Regions from separate parts of the Delftia sp. K82 genome, predicted to be linked through region 3. Evidence: riboswitches for the same ligand, from Rfam matches in the RefSeq annotation. Region 3 holds a riboswitch; each other region holds the start of a gene.
The links. A riboswitch is a leader RNA that binds a small molecule or an ion and turns the genes downstream of it on or off. The one in region 3 is predicted to bind cobalamin.

Region 1 (3,267 bases), 2.3 Mb from region 3:
CGCTGTTCCAGTCGTAGGTGATGAGGTTCTTGAACTTGTTGCGGTAGACCACGGCCGAGAGGCGGTTGGCACCGGCCGCATAGTGCAGGCCCGTTTCCACGTTGGTGCTGCTTTCGGGCTTGAGGTCGGCCGCCGCCTGGCCCGTGAAGCGTTCGTACAGCGTGGGCGTGCGGAAGGCCGTGCCGGCCGATGCCACCCAGCGCCAGCGCTCGTCGATCTGCAGGCCGTAGCCCAGGCCGCCCGTGGTCTTGTTCTGCTGGTCGCGCACCTGGTCGTGGCGCAGGTTGGCGTCGAACTGGTGGCGGCCCTCGGTCAGGCGCCAGCCGGCCGACAGGGAGTTCTGCACGCGCCGGCTGTCGGTGTTCTGCGTCCAGGCGTATTGCGTGTCCAGCTTGTCCTCGCGGCGCTCCAGGTCGATGTTGAAACGGTGCTGGCCCAGCGTGAACAGGTTCTGCAGCAGGTAGTTGGTGGAGCGGCCCTTGGCGCTTTCCGGCGACTGGGTGTGGCGGTCGCTTTGGCTGTCGGTATGGGAGACCTGGACCACGCTTTTGTACATGGCGTTCCAGCCGGCCTGCCAGCGCAGGCTGCCGGTGGTGTTCTTGACCACGTCGTAGTCGTCGAACGGCGGCGGGCTCTGGTCGTAGTGGGTGCGCAGGCGGCTGTGCAGCAGGCTGGCATCGATCTGGTGGATGCCCGTTTTGTAGCCCGCGTTCAGGCCCAGCGAGGTGTTGCTGTAGCCATCCTTGTCCGGATTGGGCGAGAAGGTGTTGCCGGGGTAGACGTCGAAGCCGTCGCTGCGCTCGTCAGCCAGGTTCAGCCCATAGGTGAAGCCGTTGGCCCCGCCTTGAAATCCCGTGGCGAGCTTGCTGGTGCCCTGGTTGCCTATGCCGGCCTCGGCATAGGCGCGGGTCTGGCCGTCCGCCCGCTTTGTGAAGATCTGGATCACGCCGCCCATGGCGTCTGAGCCATAGATGGCGGCGGCCGGGCCGCGCAGTATCTCGATGCGCTCGATCTGCGCCAGTGGCAGGGTGGACCAGACCGCGCCGCCCTGCAGCTCCTGCGAGCTGTAGCGCACGCCGTCGATGAATACGGCAGTGTGCTGATTGCTGGTGCCGCGCAGGTAGACCGAGGTGACCTGGCCCGGCCCGCCGTTGCGGTTGATCTGCACGCCCGGCACCTGCACCAGCAGGTCGGCCACGCCCGTGGCGCCGCTGCGGGCAATGGTCTCGGCGTCGATCACGGTCATGTCGGCCGTGACGGTGCGCAGGGGCTGCTCGCTGCGCGAGGCGGTGACGACCACGGTATCGAGCTGGGAGGTCTGTGCCCGCTGCGCCTGTTGTGCCTGTGCTTGGGCCTGGCAGGCCAGCAGCGAGGCCGCAGCCAGGGCGGACAACGTGCGCAGTACGGGGAACGCCGAGGGCGAGCGAACAGCGGCGCCAGGGGCGCGCGCGAGGGCGAGGGTGTGCATGGATGCGGACCAGTTGCGCGCCAGCGACCCCGCCGGCACGGAAACCACAAAGACCGGCTGCGCTGCATGCGCGGCCGGCCGCCTGTTGGCCGGTATCCAGACTGGTGACGCACTCGCCAAGGCCTTCCCGGGCTGTACGCCCAGTGGCACGGGTTTGGCGGGGGCCGGTGCCATGCACGCGGCGTTTCACTCACTGTTGCGGGGGCAGTACATGCGGGCGGCTTTATCTGGCCGCCCCATGTTTCCCGTTTAACCGCAGCCCCTGCAGGCTGCTGGCACCAACGGCGGCGATTGTACGGCGGGGCGTTCAGTGCCGATGTAAAGCTTGCTTGACATGCTCGCGGGTGGCATCGCACAATGTCAAGCATCCTTTACACATTGCGAGAGACTTCCATGAATCAAACAACGGTCACCAACCGCCGCTACCAGAAGGAGCTGGGATTTGCGCTGCTGCTCTACATGGCGCTGCTTGTGGGGGCGCTTTTGCTCAGCGCTGACATGCAGGCTGGGGCCCTGCGCACGGCGCTGCTGCTCAGCCCCATGCTGGCGTTTGCGCTGGCCGTGCGGGCCATCGTGCGGCTGGTGCGCGATACCGACGAGTTCCTGCGCAAGTCCATGCTGGAGCAGCTGGCGATTGCGGCGGCGGGTACGGCCGGCATCACCTTCACCTACGGATTCCTGGAAATGGCAGGTTTTCCCAAGCTCAGCATGTTCATGGTGTGGCCCTTGATGGGTGCGCTCTGGGTGGCTGCCTCGGTGGCCCACTGGCTGCGCAGCCGATGAGCTGTTCCGCCAAAGTGCCCCTGCGATGAAAAACACCATCCGTGAATTGCGCGCCGAGCGCGGCTGGAGCCAAGCCGCGCTGGCGGACCTGCTGGGCGTGTCGCGCCAGACCGTCAATGCCATAGAGACGGGCCGCTACGACCCCAGCCTGCCGCTGGCATTCGCCATTGCCCGGGTGTTCGAGACCCGGATCGAGGCGATCTTCCAGGAGGGTTGAGCGCAGCGCTCAGACCACGATCATGACCAGCAGCACCAGGCCCAGCAGGGCCAGGTAGGCCTTGGCATGCAGGGCATCGGGAATGCGGCCGATCAGCGGTGCCGCCAGCCTGATGCCCGTCCACGATCCGGCCGTCAGCAGTGCAAAGGCCTGCAGGTCCACATAGCCCACATGCCAGGGGCCCAGCCCCGTGCCCTGCGATGCCAGCATGTAGGCAGCGGTGCCCGCCACGGCCATGGGCAGGGACAGGGGGCTGGCCATGGCCGTGGCGGCCGCCATGCTGGCGCCGCGTCGGCGCATCAGCGGCACGGTCATCACGCTGCCGCCCACGCCCAGGAAGGCAGCGATCGCACCAATGGCCAGGCCGGCCGTGGCGGCGGCCTGCCGGCCCATGGGCTGCAAGCTGGTGGCGGTGCCGTGCACGAAGCCCGGGCGCAGCAGCGCGTCGGCGATGGTCAGGGCCAGGTAGGCGATGAAGGCCCAGCGCACCCATTCCCCGCTGATCCAGGTGGCGGCCGCCGCGCCCGCCACGGCGCCGGCCGCGATGAAGCCAGCCAGTGGCCGTACCTGATCCCAGGGCAGGGCGCCCGCGCGGTGCTGGCGCAGCGTGGCCATGGAGGCGCCGAAAATCATCACGCAGGTGGAGGTGGCCACGGCAATGTGCATGGCAGCCTGGCCAACGGCGGAGTCCGCGCCGTGGATGGAAGTCAGCAGCGCATAAAGCAGCGGAACGGCCACGAAGCCGCCGCCAAAGCCGAAGAGCACGGTGGTCACGCCGGCAAGCACACCGAAAGCCAGC
Region 2 (3,267 bases), 2.2 Mb from region 3:
CTGCAGCATGGCGACGTGGTGGTCTGGGGCGGCGTGGATCGGCTGCGCCACCACGGCGTGTTGCCGCTCAAGGACCAGCCTCACCCGCTGCTGGGCGGGCGACGCATCAATCTCACTTTTCGCAAGGCGGGCTGAATGGTTGGACGGTCTGAAATGGACAGGCTCAACAGCCAGGATCGCTTCGCCCGCCTGGATTGGGCGCGGATTGCCGCTGAGCTCGATGCCGAAGGCCATGCCCTGCTGCCGCAGCTGCTGACTGCGGATGAAAGCCGCGCCTTGGCCCGCGAGGCGGCCGCCGCGTCTGGCCTGCCGCCCTGCGTGCAGGCATGGCGCCCGGTGCTGTACGGGCATCTGCTGGCCCTGGCCAACCGCTGGCGCGAACACATGGGCATGCAGCCTGGGTTGCCGGGCTGCTTCGAGGATTTCATGCGTCAGGGCCGGCAAGCAGGCCAAACGCAGCCGCAGCCACATCTGCTGCGCGTGCCGCAAGCGGGTCATGCCCCGCTGCGTTCATACAGCGAAGGTGCGGCGGTGTTTCCGCTGCAGCTGGTGCTGCTGCTGTCCCGGCCGGGCCAGGATTTCGAGGGCGGCGAATTCGTGATGACCGAGCAGCGCCCGCGCATGCAATCGCGCCCCATGGTGCTGCCGCTGAGCCTGGGGGATGCGGCCATCATCGCCACGGGGCCGCGCCCGGTGCGCGGTGCGGCGGGCTTTTACCGCGTGCACCTGCGGCATGCCATCAGCCGCGTTCACCGTGGCGAGTGGCTGGGTCTGGAGCTGCTTTTGCACGACGTGCCCCAGGCGCCCAAGGCTCTGCAAACAGAGCGCTAGCTATAATGCCGCGCCTGCAAAGGCATCCGTGCAACAGGTGTCCACATGCCAGCCATGGGGATGAAACGGGAACAAGGTGACTGCCAGCAAATGCTTTTTGCGCTGCCGGCACAGGCCTTGGCTGCCCCCGCAACGGTAAACAAGTCAAGGCGCTCCATGCCTGTCCCGCCAGTCTCCGCAACCCTGCGGAGGGGCGATGACAGGCTGTCACTGGTTCATGGCGTGGTCTGCAACATGCAGCTTTTCGCGGGTGGATTGGGAAGACGGGGCGCTGGGCGAAAGGCATGTCCTTGCGCCGCTTGTAAGCCCGGAGACCGGCCTGCTGCGTTTCGCGCCTGCTGTGCAGGCGTTTTCTTGACTGTCTGCGGGGTGCGGATGGCAACGTCCTGCGCCCTTTCCTCCCACGCTGGCTGGAGAGGTGGCAGTGCCTTGCTTTCGCATCAGACGGTCGAAGACCGATGTTCGAAATGCATTCTTCCTTTTCCAGGGTTTCCAGCGCTCGCGCTGCCCAGTCCCTTTCCGTGCGGCTGAGCCCGCTGGCCCTGGCCTGCGCCTTCATCTGCCTGCCGGCGCAGGCTCAAACCCAAACGCCCACGCCCACGCCAACGCCCCCATCAACCGCCCTGCCCGAGGTCCAGGTCACCGGCCAGGCCGAACGCATCGGCCAGCAACTGGCCCAGCCTGCGCGCTCTGCCAGCCATACCGGCGTCTCCAACCAGGAAGTGCCGGCCAGCGTGGACGGCGTCTCTGCCGAGCAGATGCAGGAGCGCGGCGACTACGCCCTGGTGGACGCCGTCACGCGCACCGTGGGCCTGACCTCCAGCAGCACGCCGGGCAACGGCGGCCTGGCCTTCAGCAGCCGCGGCTTTGCGGGTGTCAATTCCGTGGGCGTGGCCGAAGACGGCATGGTGCTGGGCGTGGCCGCCGGCACCACGGCGTATCCGGGTGACAGCTGGGGCTACGAGCGCATCGACGTGCTGCGCGGCCCGGCCTCGCTGATGTATGGCAGCGGCACCATGGGCGCCACGGTCAACGCCATCCGCAAGCAGCCCAGCCGCACCAGCTCGGCCGAGGTGCTGGTGGGCGCGGGCACGGACGACACGCTGCGCCTGGGCCTGGGCGTGACCGGCGCCCTGGGCGCCTATGCCAGCTACCGTATCGACAGCTACACCGCCCGCAGCGCAGGCGAGCGCGATCTGGACCAGTCGCGCAACGGCAAGTTCATGAGCACGCTGCGCTTGGAGCCCACGAGCGACCTGCAGATCGACCTGATCGCCGACCGCAGCGTGCAAAAGCCCAGCCGCTACTGGGGCACGCCGGGCCTGGACGGCAAGGTGGTGGAGTCGCTGCGCGACCGCAATTACAACGCCGAAGACAGCGTGCTGCGCTATGCCGACGAGCGCCTGCGCGCCAAGGTGCAATGGAAGGCCAATGACTGGCTGACGGTGCGCAACGAGCTGTACCACGTGAAGTCCGACCGCCACTGGCGCAACATCGAGGCCTACGCGCTCAACCCCGCCACCTGGACCGTGGGCCGCTCCGACTACCTGGAAATCCTGCACGACCTGGAGCAGACCGGCAACCGCCTGGGCCTGAACGTGGACCGGGGCTCGCACAAGATCGCCATGGGCTGGGAGGCCGCGCGCATCAACCTGCGGCTGTCCAACAACTCGCCCTATGGTGGCTCGTCCACGGTCTCGGCCTGGGATCCCGTGCATGGCAGCTGGGCCAGCCCCGATCTCACCGCCGCCAAGACAGAAACCGGCGTGACCCAGCATGCCCTGTACCTGGAAGATGCCTGGCGCATCAGCAACCGCTGGCTGGCCATGGCCGGCCTGCGCCGCGATGTCTACGACTTTGCCAGCCACTCGCTGGTGGGCGGCACGGATTTCAACAAGACGCTGGCCGCCACCTCCTGGCGCCTGGGCCTGACCTATGAACTGGCCCGCAACACCCATGTCTATGGGCAGATCAGCTCGGGACACGATCCCGTCAACAGCCTGGTCTCGCTGAACCTGGCCAACACGGCTTACGCGCTGAGCAAGGGCCGCCAGGCCGAGATCGGCATCAAGCAGCAGGTGGCTGGCGGGCGCGGCGAATGGACGCTGGCCGTGTTCGACATCAAGAAGGACGACATCATCACGCGCGACCCGGACCGGCCGGCCATCTCCATCCAGGGCGGCAGCCAGTCCTCGCGCGGGGCCGAGGTCACCGCCACCTTCCAGGCCACGCCCGCCCTGCGCGTGGAGGGCAATCTGTCGTACGTGGATGCCCAGTTCGACAAGCTCATCGAGGCTGGCGGCAACCGCGCAGGCAACCGTCCGCAGAACGTGGCCAAGACCACGGCCAACCTCTGGGGCCACTACCGCGTGGGCGCCTGGCAGGCCTCGCTGGGCCTGCGCTACGTGGGTGACCGCTTTGGCAACAACGCCAATA
Region 3 (3,267 bases):
CCGCCCCCGGCCAGGGCGCCAAGGCCATGCTCTGCAAGAGCCGCGATGCGTCCGGTGTGGGCGATCCCCAGCTTTTCCTGGCCGTGCTGCCCGGCGACCGCAAGCTGGACTTCAAGCGCCTGGCCCAGGCCGTGGGCGTGCGCAAGGCCACGCTGGCCTCGCCCGAGGAGGCCCAGGCCGCCACGGGCTGCGTGATGGGATCGGTGCCGCCGTTCTCCTTCAACCCGCAGGTGCGCCTGGTGGTGGACCCGGCCCTGGTAGAGCGCTTTGGCGAGATCGCCTTCAACGCGGGCCGGCTGGACCGCTCCATCGTGCTGGACTCGGCCGACTATGTGCGCATTGCCCGGCCCGCGCTGCACAGCCTGAGCGGGGATGGCGCCGATTGACCCGGGGGCCGGGCGGTGCCCACAATCGCAGCAACGCCCGCACACCCTCTCCTGACCATGTCCACCCCTGCGAAGCAGCACCCTGACCGGCCCGATGCGGCCGGCTTTGTGCGTGCGGCGCTGGCTGCTGCCCTGGCCCAGGTGCAGTCGCATCTGGCGGTTTTGGAGGGCGGTGGCAGCGATGCCGAGACCATCCACCAGCTGCGCGTGGCCCTGCGGCGCCTGCGCACCGTGCTGCGTGAGTGCGCGGGGCTGGCGCCCGGCATGCGCGCCGAATGGGATGACCCCCTGGCCCAGGCCTTTGCGCAACTGGGCACGCTGCGCGATGCCGATACGCTGGCCGATGTGGTGCGCCCGCTGCTGCAGGCAGCCCATGCGCCCCTGTGCGACTGGCAGGCGCCGCAGGCCGTGCAGGCGGATGCAGCCGCTGCCGTGCGCGAGCCGCCATTCCTTCAGGCGCTGGCCGAGATCCAGGCGCTGGCGCAGGCGCCGCAGGGAGAGCCATCGGCCCGTTTTGCCCATCTGTCCGCCGCAGGCACGCGCAAGTACCTGGCACGGCGGCTGGCGCGCCTGCACCGCCAGGTGCTGCGCGATGGCCGGCACTTCGACCGCCTGCCGCTGGCGCAGCAGCACCGCGTGCGCAAGCGGCTCAAGCGCCTGCGCTACCTGGCGGACTTTGCGCGGGAATTCGCGCCCGGAATGTGGCCCGGCAAAAAGGGCCGGCGCTTTGCCGAGGCGCTGGTGCCCGCCCAGGACGCGCTGGGCCTGCACAACGACATGGCCGTGGCGGCCGAGCATTTCCATGCCGAGGCCGCGCGCGACCCGCGCGCCTGGTTCGCGGCCGGCTACCTGCAGGCCCGCCTGGCCACGAGCGCGCGCAGCAGCCGCCGCGCGCTGCGGGCGCTGGCCCGGGTGCCGGGCTTCTGGGCTGGGCGATAATCCGCCGCTGGCGCACCGCCGCAGCCTCTGGGCCGTGGCGGTGCGCTGTTGCTGAAGGTGCCCCATGCCGTTCACCGGCCAGGGGTTCAACGGGAAGCAGGTGCGCGATGCCATCGAGGTGGCCGCTCGCAATGCCTGCGCTGCCCCCGCAACGGTCAGCGGAATACAACTCCCCACGCGGACGCGCCCCAAACCACGCACCGCAAGCCACTGTGTCCTTCTCGGGCATGGGAAGGCGGGGATGCCTGCCGCAGCGCGCCCACCCTGCGCGCCGCAGCGTTCCGCAAGCCCGGATACCGGCCTTCTGCATTGCTTTCGGACGCCGCGGGAGTGCGCCTGTCCGGTCCGGCCCCAGCCTGCGCTGCCGTGGCCGGCTCCGGCGTGCGCGCTGTGCGGCGTGGTTCAGACGATAGGCCCCGCGGGTGAGTGGGGCAGTTGGGTCAACGCATGCGCTTCGCTTCTTCGGCCGCCGATTCCTCCGGCCTTCTCTCTGTTCTCCCTCTTGTCTCCAGCCTGTGGCCCGTAGCGGCCGCCGTCCTGCTGGCCAGCTGCGCTGCAGCGGCCGGCGCCGCGCAGGAGCCGACTTCGGGCCGATCCACGGACTCCGCCGACGATGCGCTGGACGCCGTCTTCGTGACCGCCACCGCGCGGCCCGAGGCGCGCAGCCGCATCGCGGGCACCACGCAGACCATCGACCGCGAGGCCATAGAGCGCTCCAGCGCGCGCTCGGTCACCGACCTGCTGGCCGAGAACGCCGTGGGCTTTCTCAGCGAATGGACGGCGGCCCAGACCTCGATGAACCTGCGCGGCGCCTCCACCGACGGCCAGGGGCGCGACTTCCGCAGCCAGGTGCTGGTGCTGGTCAACGGCCGGCGCGCGGGCACGGCCAACCTGTCCAAGCTCAGCCCCTCGGATGTGGAGCGCATCGAGATCGTGCGCGGCCCGTCCTCGGTGATCTACGGCAGCCAGGCCATGGGCGGGGTGGTCAACATCATCATGAAGACGGGGGCGACGGCGCCCGGCACGCGTGCCCAGGTCCAGGCCGGTTCATGGGACCTGTGGCGCACCGATGCGCAGACGGCCGGCGCCAATGACCGCTTCGACTGGTACTTCGGCGTGAGCGCAGGCGGGCGCGGCGACTACGAGTCGGGCGACGGCGGCACGCGCATGGAGAACACGGGCTGGAAGCGGCGCGGCGCCAGCGGCGCCCTGGGCTGGCAGCTGCACGAGCTGCACCGCGTGGAGCTGCAGCTGCGCACGGACGGCATCTACAACGCGGGTTTTCGCGGATCGGGCGCCAACATCTACAGCCGCGACAACCGCAGCAACCGCTCGCTGGACCTGACCTACGAGGGCGCACTGCCCGGCCAGCGCCTGAGCTGGACGACCCACCTCTACAGCCTGGTCGATACCGATGAGTTCAACTGGGCATCGCCCGTGATCCGCTCGGGCAACAGCGCCGTGCCCGGCACGGCGCGCGACTACAACCACCGCCAGCTGGACGCCACGGGCCTGCGCTTTCAGCCGCGCCTGCGTGTCAGCCAGACCAATGACCTGCTGATGGGCTTTGACTGGGAGCGCAGCAAGCTGCGCTCCGACCGCCTGCGCGTGGCCATGCCGGGCGGCCCGGCGGGCCAGGTTGCGCCCTACGACAACAACCAGACCGAGCAGGTGCAAGCGCTGTACTTCGAGGACGCGCAGACCCTGTTCGACGATCGCCTGACCCTGCGTGCCGGCCTGCGCAAGACCTGGGGCACGACGCGTTTCGACGATACGCCCAACCTGGCCCTGGCCCAGGCCAGCACGCGTGACTACGACAACCACACCTGGTCGGCCGGCGCCACCTGGAAGGCCACGGACCGGCTCACGCTGCGCGCTGCGGCCTCCACGGGTTTCCGCGCGCCCACGGCCACGGAGCTGGCCTCGGACTTCACGGCCGTCG

Region 1: it holds a riboswitch for cobalamin, as region 3 does, so the genes downstream of both, KDK82_RS10155 (TonB-dependent receptor) here and KDK82_RS00125 (TonB-dependent receptor) in region 3, are expected to answer to the same signal.
Region 2: it holds a riboswitch for cobalamin, as region 3 does, so the genes downstream of both, KDK82_RS09840 (TonB-dependent siderophore receptor) here and KDK82_RS00125 (TonB-dependent receptor) in region 3, are expected to answer to the same signal.

What each region holds. Positions count from the first base shown of each region.
Region 1 is NZ_MYFL01000001.1:2,297,145-2,300,411, reverse strand. It holds gene KDK82_RS10155 (TonB-dependent receptor) at 1-1,468, opposite strand, end outside; cobalamin riboswitch at 1,538-1,766, opposite strand; gene KDK82_RS10150 (hypothetical protein) at 1,862-2,251, shown strand; gene KDK82_RS10145 (helix-turn-helix transcriptional regulator) at 2,277-2,468, shown strand; gene KDK82_RS10140 (sulfite exporter TauE/SafE family protein) at 2,478-3,267, opposite strand, start outside.
Region 2 is NZ_MYFL01000001.1:2,220,560-2,223,826, forward strand. It holds gene alkB (DNA oxidative demethylase AlkB) at 1-135, shown strand, start outside; gene KDK82_RS09835 (2OG-Fe(II) oxygenase) at 154-831, shown strand; cobalamin riboswitch at 850-1,169, shown strand; gene KDK82_RS09840 (TonB-dependent siderophore receptor) at 1,299-3,267, shown strand, end outside.
Region 3 is NZ_MYFL01000001.1:20,227-23,493, forward strand. It holds gene KDK82_RS00115 (YbaK/prolyl-tRNA synthetase associated domain-containing protein) at 1-386, shown strand, start outside; gene KDK82_RS00120 (CHAD domain-containing protein) at 444-1,325, shown strand; cobalamin riboswitch at 1,364-1,645, shown strand; gene KDK82_RS00125 (TonB-dependent receptor) at 1,773-3,267, shown strand, end outside.